3 regions of the Paenibacillus sp. FSL H7-0737 genome follow, and region 3 is predicted to be linked to each of the others. Evidence: predicted binding sites of a transcription regulator. Region 3 holds the regulator's gene; each other region holds the start of a gene.
What was found. Region 3 encodes NrdR, which represses ribonucleotide reductase genes. Its sites were predicted from a motif close to AACACNATATATNGTGTT; they were not measured.

Region 1 (3,281 bases), 320 kb from region 3:
AGAAACGCCAAAGATTCCGGGCTACCGTAACGGATGTTCAATTTGATCATCAGCTCAGCAAGACCCATCGTTCCGAGACCCACACGGCGTTCGTTTTTCTGATTCGCTTCATTTTCCGGGAAATGATAAGGCGTCTTATCAATGACATTGTCCAAGAAACGTACGGAATAACGCGTCGTAGTCGCGAGATCTTCCCAGTCTACATCATGATTCTTCTCATCGTAGAATTTGGACAGGTTCACAGCGGACAAATTGCAGACTCCCCAGCCTGGCAGTCCTTGCTCCCCACATGGGTTCGTACAAATGATCGGATTAAAATACCAGCTGTTGGACATCTGATTGTAGTATTCCATGAACACAACGCCTGGCTCAGCGGATTTCCAAGCGGATTCAATAATGGTGCGCCACACATCACGCGCTTTAACGGTGCGATAATGAATAACGTTTTTGCCTGCAGCCTTCCACTTGTCTAGATCGCCATCCCACACATCGTTGTACTCTGGATCTGTAGTATCCGGAAATACGAGATCCCAATCCAGATTTTCTTTTACAGCCTTCATAAAGCTATTGCTCACACATACCGAAAGGTTCGCATTCGTAACTTGACCCATCGTTTGCTTTACGGTAATGAAGTCCTCCACATCTGGATGCCAGTCATTAATCATGAGCATAAGTGCACCACGTCGGCTACCGCCTTGTTCAATTAATCCAGTGGTATAGCTAAACAGACCGCCCCAAGATACAGAACCACTGGAAGAACCATTAACACCTCTCACAATTGCCCGGCGTGGACGTAGAGAGGATAGGTTAATCCCTACACCGCCACCACGAGCCATAATTTCTGTCATTTCAGCCAACGTCTGCATAATGCCGCCACGGCTATCTTTTGGAGAAGGAATTACATAACAGTTGAACAGGGTTAGTTCTTCACTAGCGCCTGCACCAGCAGCAATTCGACCACCCGGTACGAGCTTCCAATCATCCAGAATCGAACGGAATTTACCCGCCCATTCTTCTTGAAGCTCAGGCGTCTTCTCCACAGAAGCCATAGCTGTAGACAGACGATCCCACATTTCCTCTGGTGTTTTTTCAATATTAAGCGTCAGCTTTTCAACATCTGATTTCACAAGTTCGCCGCTGCGCGTCTTCACGGTTACGATTCTGCCGTTACGTTCTACGATCTCTCCGACTTCCTTCGTGGGAAACTTCGGATCATCTTTTGTTAGAACGAGTACAACATCGCCCACTTTAGCATTATTGCTGTCGGCATCCTTCCAAGCATAACGATCCAAAAATATTTTTTCACTTAGCCCTTCAAGGCGTTGCTTACGTTCCACTTTACCCAATAGAAAAACCTCCCGCAATGTAGTAAATATTAGTTCCAGTTCAGGTGTGGGCGTACATTTTGTGACCCACAACAAAAACTTCCTTACACTTATCTTCCGTCTTACGGGTGTATGTAGGAAGTTCATCTTGTCAATAACAAATAGCAGCTACGCACTTTAAAAAAATAACATTTTCATGCTTTTGTCACAATATATTGTGTGCGTCAGCTTTTAAACTATACCACATATTGTATCGAAGGTCTTTTTCGAAAATAGAGTTAAGCAGCCGAAATATCGCAAACCTTGCCGCGTTTTCTCGCTTTTACTCTCTTTTTTAAAGGCTATCAAGAAAAATAGAAGGTTATGAATTCTCTTGTTTAAGAGCATACTACTCCTACGAATGATGATATGAAATAGCACCTGAGGAGGCTGTACCATGACGCAATTATTCCGTAATTCTCTACCTCACAAAGGTGGAAAGTCAGCGCCTATACTGCCTGTTCCTCTTTCTTTTGACCGGAATTGGCTGCAGGATCTAGAACTCAAACTAGATAAAGGTGGTCCATGGGGAGACTACCGTCTGTCCAAGCTTGCTGTGCAAGGTGAACAAACGGGTCTAGTAACCAGCTTCGATGAGCTGCAATGCATGAAGCATTTATCCGGATTATCCCCGCTTCCTCATCAGCTCGATACCGCGCATAAGGTTTTGTTTGAGATGTCGGGCCGCGCGATTCTTGCAGATGAGGTTGGACTAGGAAAGACGATTGAAGCAGGACTTGTACTCAAGGAATATCTTGTCCGCGGTCTAGTCTCTAAAGTGCTTATTCTGGTACCCGCTTCCCTCGTATTGCAGTGGGTCCGCGAGCTGAATGCCAAGTTTGGCATCTCTGCTGTTGCACAGAAAAAAGCATATTCCTGGGGGAATGCGATTGTCGTCGCATCTATGGATACCGCGAAGCGCGATCCTCATAAAGAGATGCTGCTGGAAAATGAATATGACATGTTGATTATTGATGAAGCGCATAAGCTAAAGAACAAGAAATCGACCAATTATCTATTTGTACAGCAATTACGCAAAAAATATTGCCTGCTCCTAACCGCTACTCCCGTTCAGAATGATCTGGGCGAACTATTTAATTTGATCACTTTACTGAAACCGGGGCAACTAGGAAATCAGGGTGATTTTGCTTCGAATTTCGTCGTTGATAAACGCCAACCTAAGAATGAAGGTCAGCTAAGGGACGAGCTATCGAAGGTGATGATCCGCAATCGGCGTGGCGAAGGTCCAGTTAACTTTACGAAACGAAAAGTCCGTAATATTCCGCTAGTTCTTTCACAGGAAGAGAGAGTATTATATGACGCTGTCACTTCTTTTGTTAAAGATCAGTATCAGGAATCAGGCGGCAATCTTAGCAGCATGCTTTCCTTGGTAACGCTTCAGCGTGAGGTGTGCAGCAGTAGGGATGCCGTCTTCATCACTTTAGTTAATCTGATCAAGAAGCTGCCTGCTGATTCGCCGAAACGCGATCGGATGATGGAGCTATTGCAGACACTTCGTACGGTCAAGACCAATACCAAAGCCGAAACAACACTATCTCTCATTCAAGAAATGAATGAAAAGGTCATCGTTTTTACGGAGTATCGCGCGACTCAAGAATATTTGCTTCAGTATTTCCGCGAACATGGGCTAATGTGTGTTTCTTATTCCGGCGGGATGAATCGTGGTAAAAAGGACTGGATGATGGACCTCTTCCGCGGTCGTGCTCAAGTCATGATCGCTACTGAGGCGGGTGGTGAGGGCATTAACCTGCAGTTCTGTCACCACATGATCAACTTCGATCTGCCTTGGAATCCCATGAGAGTAGAACAACGGATTGGGCGGGTGCACCGGTTAGGTCAGGAAAATGACGTGGTTATCTATAATTTGTCCACGCAGGGCACGATTGAAGAACATAT
Region 2 (3,281 bases), 560 kb from region 3:
TGGTCAGCATATCCCGTGCGCTCATGGCCTTTCTCTTTTTGACACGTGGATCGGCTAGCAGCTTATCGTACATATCATCCAAATCCATGTCATCAAGATGCGTGCCATAAGCCTTGTACACACTGTAAGGGGCAAATACATGGAGCGGTTCATTGTCCTTCGCCAGCTTATAGAAGTGATTCGGAATGATCAGGCCGATGGACAGTGTTTTGAGTCTTGTTTTTTCGTCGGCGTTGATCTTCTTACTGTCGAGAAATTCAAGAACATCCCATCCAAAAATGTTGTAGTAGGCGGCCCCAGAGCCTTTACGTTGACCCATCTGGTCAGCATAGGAGAAGCCGTCTTCCATCAGCTTGAGCACAGGTATAATGCCCTTAGCCGCATCCTCGACACCCTTGATTGTCTCTCCGCGGGAACGAAGCTTGGACAGGTTGACAGCCACGCCACCGCCGATCTTCGAGAGCTGCATGCAGGTATTGAGCACATAGTTGATCGAATTAAGCGAGTCGTCCATTTCGATAAGGAAGCAGGAGACAAGCTCCCCGCGACGGCTCTTGCCGGCATTCAAGAAGGTAGGAGTCGCTGGCTGCAGGCGCTGCTCCATCATCGAACGAGCAAGCATGCCGGCAGTAGCGGCGTTGCTGCGTCCTAGGTGAAGGGCAACTGCCGCCACACGGTCCGGATAATGCTCCAGATATTGCTTGCGGTCATTGCTTTTTACAGCGTAATCCGTATAGAACTTCGAAGCTGCCATATAGGATGGAAAGCTGAAGTTGTAAGAATGGGTAATTTGGTAAACTTCTTCAATTTCAGCCAAGCTGTACTGTTCGTAAAAATTTTCGTAGAAATCCTGTTCAATCATATAATCAACCTTGGCTTTTGTATTCTCAAAAACCAAGCTCCGCCGTTCTACATTCCGCATAAATTCGGCTACTGCCTCAAGGTCTTTATCCAATTGAAAGAAACCACTTTCGTCTCTTTTCATCAACATGTTGTTTAGTTCAATATGCCGCAACTCGGCTCACCTCCTGTTTAATTCGTTCCACATCACCAAATGTGCCCGATAGCTCAAATTTACCGATAACGGGTACATTGTACCGATCTGCTATCAAGTCTGCGCTATGCGCGAACAGCTCGCCCCAGTTCTTGTTGCCGCTGGCGGCGATGCCTTTCAAATTGGAATAATTGTTCTTCAAGAAAGTAGACACCTTCTCTGGAATCTGTCCAAAGCCGGTGGTATATGTAATAAGCACATAGGGCTCGTCAATGGTCATATGCTCTTCAATCTGCACAGCTGGCAGCTTAAGCTTACCAATGAAGCGTTTGACGTTTCCGGTTTTTGAATCGTATGCGACTAGCATGGAGTCTCTCCCCCTGTATATATTACTGTAAAGATTGAATAGATAAGCTATAAATACTGGAAAATCATATGCATACTATATTTAGTGTGCGTTGTTTATTTTATCACTATATGTTGAAAAGTCAACATGAAAAGTGCTTCCTAACTAGTCGGAAACTGGTCTAGTAAACGCTCTATTAAAGTGTTAATATCACGAAAATACGCAGGTTGGAGCGGTTTGCTAAGGCAGCTGTGTTGTTTTTTGTGCTGGATCTTACTGCATCTTTTTTATCATGACAAATTAGCGTCACTCCGTTGAGCAGAACTGGGAGAAGATGGATGAGATCATTAATGAAGCAAAAGCGGAGAGACTAACAATGGGGTTGTACAATTTCCCCCGTACATGCACTTCTAGGCATCTACCCACATACAATAAGATGACCATGAACCCGTAAGGCTAACAGATCGGTTTCATTGTACAAGTGCGGGAGGTGTCGCCAAGTTGCCTGGATTCTTAAGTACGATCGCGTTGCTAATCAAAGAACTGACGTTGCTGGTATCCTACGTAAGGAACAACGCATTTCCACAGCCGCTCTCGGAGCAGGAGGAAAGTAAATACTTAGGCATGATGGCTGAAGGGGATGCTAAAGCCCGAAATTTGCTTATCGAGCACAATTTGAGACTTGTCGCCCATATAGTAAAAAAATTCGATAATACTGGGGAAGACATGGAGGATCTGATCTCCATCGGCACGATCGGCCTGATTAAAGCCATAGAGAGCTATCGCCCGAACAAAGGGACAAAGCTAGCCACTTTTGCTGCCCGATGTATCGAAAACGAAATTCTGATGCACTTAAGATCCTTGAAGAAAACACGGAAAGACGTATCTCTGCACGATCCAATTGGGACAGACAAGGAAGGTAATGAGATCACGCTGATCGATATCCTTGGCTCCGAGGCTGATGATGTCATTAAAGAGGTCGATCTGAAGATCGAGAAGAGCAAGATTTATCGTAATCTTGATATTCTGGATGACCGAGAGAAAGAAGTTGTGGTGGGTAGGTTTGGGCTGGATACAGGTGGAGAAGAGAGGACGCAGCGGGAGATTGCCAAGGAGTTGGGGATCTCGCGGAGTTATGTTTCGCGGATAGAGAAGAGGGCGCTCATGAAGTTGTATCATGAGTTTTATAAGGCGAAGCGGTAAGACTGATGACAATTTCACAGTAATAATCCATTAATAATAAAACTTGAAAAGCGACTTGTCTAAGGATGAGTCGTTTTTTGTGTGGATAGGGTTCACCCTACTTATGATACGGTTCACCGTAACATCTATAGAGCGAAATACAGGTAATTCTCATACCTATACCGTTTACAATTCCTCTTTCTGTAAATTGCCTAATAGCATCACTAGCATATGATCCTTCAATATCAGAATAACTGACTGTTATATCCTGTTGAAACAGTCACTCATAAGTATATTTCTTCTTGATTGATAGGCATTTTGCTCTCAATCCACCAAGTTACTAAACTAAGCACGGCTCCGATGTACGCCTCTATTTTAATTTGCTGTACTATTCCACATATTCGTACTTTTCATTAAAAACCCGCACTTGATTTCGACCAGCTCTTTTGGCAGCATAAAGTGCTTCATCAGCTTTATGAAGAAGTTGATGGATTGTTTCCTCCACAGCTCCTGTCGTTACGGATACCCCAAAACTAGAGGTAATCGTTACCGATTTTTCATTTTCAACTAGAGGCTTCTGTTCAATGCAAAATCTAAGGTGATTAGCGAAGTTTTCCCCTTCCGCTAGTGTATAACCAGGTAAAGCGAGTACAAATTCTTCACCACCATATCTAGCAAATAGTATATGTTCTCCCATCTCAGCCTTACATATTTGAGCCACATGTACTAGCATTTGATCTCCGGTTTGATGCCCATAAG
Region 3 (3,281 bases):
CTTCGGATGGCACACTGAATAGGGGCAAGCTGGGGGACATTGTATTTCAAAACCCGGCGGCCCTGCAAGCCCTGAACAATCTGACGCATCCCGCAATCCGGCGGGAGATTAAAGAACGTATGAACAGCATGGAGGAAGAAGATCCAAAGAAGTTAACAATTGTGGATATCCCTCTTCTTTTCGAATCAGGACTCGAGAACATGTTCCATGAAATACTGGTGGTTTACGTGCCTCGTGAAGTGCAAATCGCTCGATTAATGGAACGTAACGGACTTTCTATAGAACAAGCAGAAGCACGCTTAAATGCACAGATGGATATTGAAGCGAAGCGTAACAAAGCGGACTATATCATTGACAACAGTGGCGAACTTGCGCACACTGAGCAACAGGTTGCTGTTCTTTGGGACAGGCTGGGCTTATCATGAAATGGTTACGTAAAAAAAGAGTCCTTCTTCTGTTATTCATTGGTTTTACTGCGATATTGTTTCTGAGTACGAACTGGATGTCCTGGTTTTATCCGATCCATTATAAAGATGAGATCCGTAAGCACAGCGTTACGTACGATATTGACCCATTTCTAGTGGCTTCGATTATCCGAGTGGAAACGAACTTCAAAACTGGACGAGAATCCAGAAAAGGTGCTATAGGTTTAATGCAGCTTATGCCGGATACCGCCAAATGGGCCCTTGAAAAGGCCAAGCTTCCTGATGTTTCTATGGAGGAGCTAAAGCATGAACCATCAGCAAATATTGAATTAGGTACCTGGTATCTTTCAACATTATCCCGTCAATTCGAAGGTAAACCTACAGCGGTTATCGCTGCATATAATGCTGGACCGGGTAAAGTTCAAAAATGGCTGGATGAGGGGATCTGGGATGGAACGGATGCTACGATTAAGGATATTCCGTTTGGTGAAACCCGCCATTATGTACAGCGCGTCAACTATTACTATGATCAGTACACGGATATTTACAACGAATTCTAAAACCGTGTTATGTATAAAAAGAAGCATTAAACGATCTTGCGATCGTTTAATACTTCTTCAGTAAGCTTATGTGGACAGGTTATTTGTATTGACCTGCCAATTGTTGTTCTGCCAGGGTTACAAGACGTTTAGTGATGTAACCACCGATCGAACCATTTTCATAAGAAGTTTTATTGCCTTGGTAACCATCTGGGGAAAGCGTGATTCCGAGTTCTTGGGCAACTTCATATTTAAGTTGTTCCAAAGCACCACGGGAATTTGGAGCTACAAGGTTATTGGAGCTGTTGTTTTGGCTCATTGCTGTTCACCTCCTCTGTTGGTAACTGTATTATGTGCCGGACTTGCCATAATCATTACAATAAAAAAACGGTGATTTCTGGAAAAAATGAAATAGCCCTTTAAAAGCCGGATGTTTAACATACCGGGACTAAAAACATTATGTAATAGGAAGTGATGAAGCTTATGAAATGCCCTTACTGCGATCACACAAATACTAAAGTGCTCGACTCGCGACCAGCGAATGAGAATAAGTCCATCCGCCGCAGGCGTGAATGTGAGCGTTGCAGCAAACGGTTTACAACCTTTGAAATGATCGAGGAAACACCGTTAATCGTGATCAAAAAAGACGGCAGCCGCGAGGAGTTCAGCCGTGATAAAATACTGCGTGGTCTTATCCGTGCTTGCGAGAAACGCCCCGTCTCTGTAGAACGTCTAGAGAAGATCGTCTCTGAGGTAGAGAAATCCCTACGCGGTATCGCCGTAGCTGAGGTGGAGAGCCAACAGATCGGTGAATTGGTTATGGAGCAGCTCTATCCAGTAGATGAAGTCGCCTATGTTCGCTTTGCATCCGTATACCGCCAGTTCAAGGATATTAACATGTTTATGAAGGAACTGAAGGGTCTGTTATCTAAGAGCACCGGAGATCTGGACAGATTGTAGAGTTGTGGCTAGTCTAATGACTAAAAAAAGTGTTGACAGCGAAGGCGATTTTTTATATTATATAGGAGTCGCCTACGGCGCTTGGATTTGTCAAAATGACTTAAATACACCGAACTAAATTTTAGAATGTGTGATTACATACATCTGAAAATTACGTTTGGGGCCATAGCTCAGCTGGGAGAGCGCATCGCTGGCAGCGATGAGGTCAGGGGTTCGATCCCCCTTGGCTCCACCAAACTTCATATGGACTCTTAGCTCAGTTGGTAGAGCAGTAGACTCTTAATCTATTTGTCCAGGGTTCGAGCCCCTGAGAGTCCATCCTAAAGAAACGGCAGAAATGCCGTTTCTTTTTTGTTGTTCAGGAAGCGGAGTGACTTTTTATTTGGTTTTGATCGTGGTATAGTTTGGGTAGATAAATCTTACAATGCAAAGAGTGCCGTGCGGAAACACGGCTCCCAGTGCAATAGCCGCTTTTAAGGGCGGCGGCTTTCAGGTTTTACGGGCAGAAATAGACCGCATCCTTTGGACTAGGGCGGTCTATTTCTTTTTGAGGTAATTTAGAAGCTCAATGCTAAAAAGGTAGAACAAGTTGAAATGCAGGCTCTCCAGACCTATATTCCTGTTTGGCGCGAGGTATTTAAGAAAGCTTCTACTGCTAAAAAGAAAATGATGCTTAGTACGATCATTGAGTGTGTTAGGGTTTACCGAGATTCAGTAGAACTGACGTTAAAATTGAACATTAGCTCGTTTTTAGCGACTTCAAGTGTAAGTAGTCTAAAAGGTAATGATTATGATTTGAAGGCTGGCAACCAAGTGCATGGCATTCATTATGGAAATCAGTTTTCAGGCATTTTCCAGCCTAATTCATCATCCCACACGGCATCGATATCATCCAGGTGAACATGCCATTCCCCACCGTCTACTTTTCTACGTATCTCGGTCAAACATTTCAACCAATGAAATAAATCGTTCAGCAAATCTTCAATCTGATCCGTCATGGACAGCTTGGTAGCGCCAGCGAAGATCTCCGTTGATCTGGACGAATCGAATTTGTACACTGTGAAAGACTCCGCCCGGTCTTTCCCTTCAAAATCCTGATCATAACGTTGGACAATGGCTGTGATTGCTTGTTGTTCGCTTTCTGTTAGGACGTATTCCCTCGTGCATGTGTAATAAATAGAAACACTGATAAGTCATTCCCCCCAAACATAGAAATGGATGCGATATCCAGTTCCTGTTTATTACCCTCCAAAAGTCGAAAGCAAACTAGGCCAAACCTGCATTCTGGCGCCGCATGAAGGACAATTCATTTCCCCGGCCAAATACGGCAATTGGTTCAAAAAAGAGGAATCGCCCA

Region 1: the regulator NrdR is predicted to act here: its motif matches at 1,530-1,547, upstream of H70737_RS10330 (adenosylcobalamin-dependent ribonucleoside-diphosphate reductase).
Region 2: the regulator NrdR is predicted to act here: its motif matches at 1,433-1,450, upstream of nrdI (class Ib ribonucleoside-diphosphate reductase assembly flavoprotein NrdI).

Annotation. Positions count from the first base shown of each region.
Region 1 covers NZ_CP009279.1:2,430,568-2,433,848, reverse strand. Annotated here, with positions in the region: gene H70737_RS10330 (adenosylcobalamin-dependent ribonucleoside-diphosphate reductase) at 1-1,346, opposite strand, end outside; gene H70737_RS10325 (DEAD/DEAH box helicase) at 1,762-3,281, shown strand, end outside.
Region 2 covers NZ_CP009279.1:1,555,899-1,559,179, forward strand. Annotated here, with positions in the region: gene nrdE (class 1b ribonucleoside-diphosphate reductase subunit alpha) at 1-1,015, opposite strand, end outside; gene nrdI (class Ib ribonucleoside-diphosphate reductase assembly flavoprotein NrdI) at 1,002-1,361, opposite strand; gene sigK (RNA polymerase sporulation sigma factor SigK) at 1,842-2,543, shown strand; gene H70737_RS06860 (histidine kinase N-terminal 7TM domain-containing diguanylate cyclase) at 2,911-3,281, opposite strand, start outside.
Region 3 covers NZ_CP009279.1:2,111,284-2,114,564, forward strand. Annotated here, with positions in the region: gene coaE (dephospho-CoA kinase) at 1-425, shown strand, start outside; gene H70737_RS09055 (lytic transglycosylase domain-containing protein) at 422-985, shown strand; gene H70737_RS09060 (alpha/beta-type small acid-soluble spore protein) at 1,065-1,283, opposite strand; gene nrdR (transcriptional regulator NrdR) at 1,448-1,924, shown strand; tRNA gene H70737_RS09070 (tRNA-Ala) at 2,084-2,159, shown strand; tRNA gene H70737_RS09075 (tRNA-Lys) at 2,170-2,242, shown strand; gene H70737_RS31180 (hypothetical protein) at 2,761-2,982, opposite strand; gene H70737_RS09085 (hypothetical protein) at 3,166-3,281, opposite strand, start outside.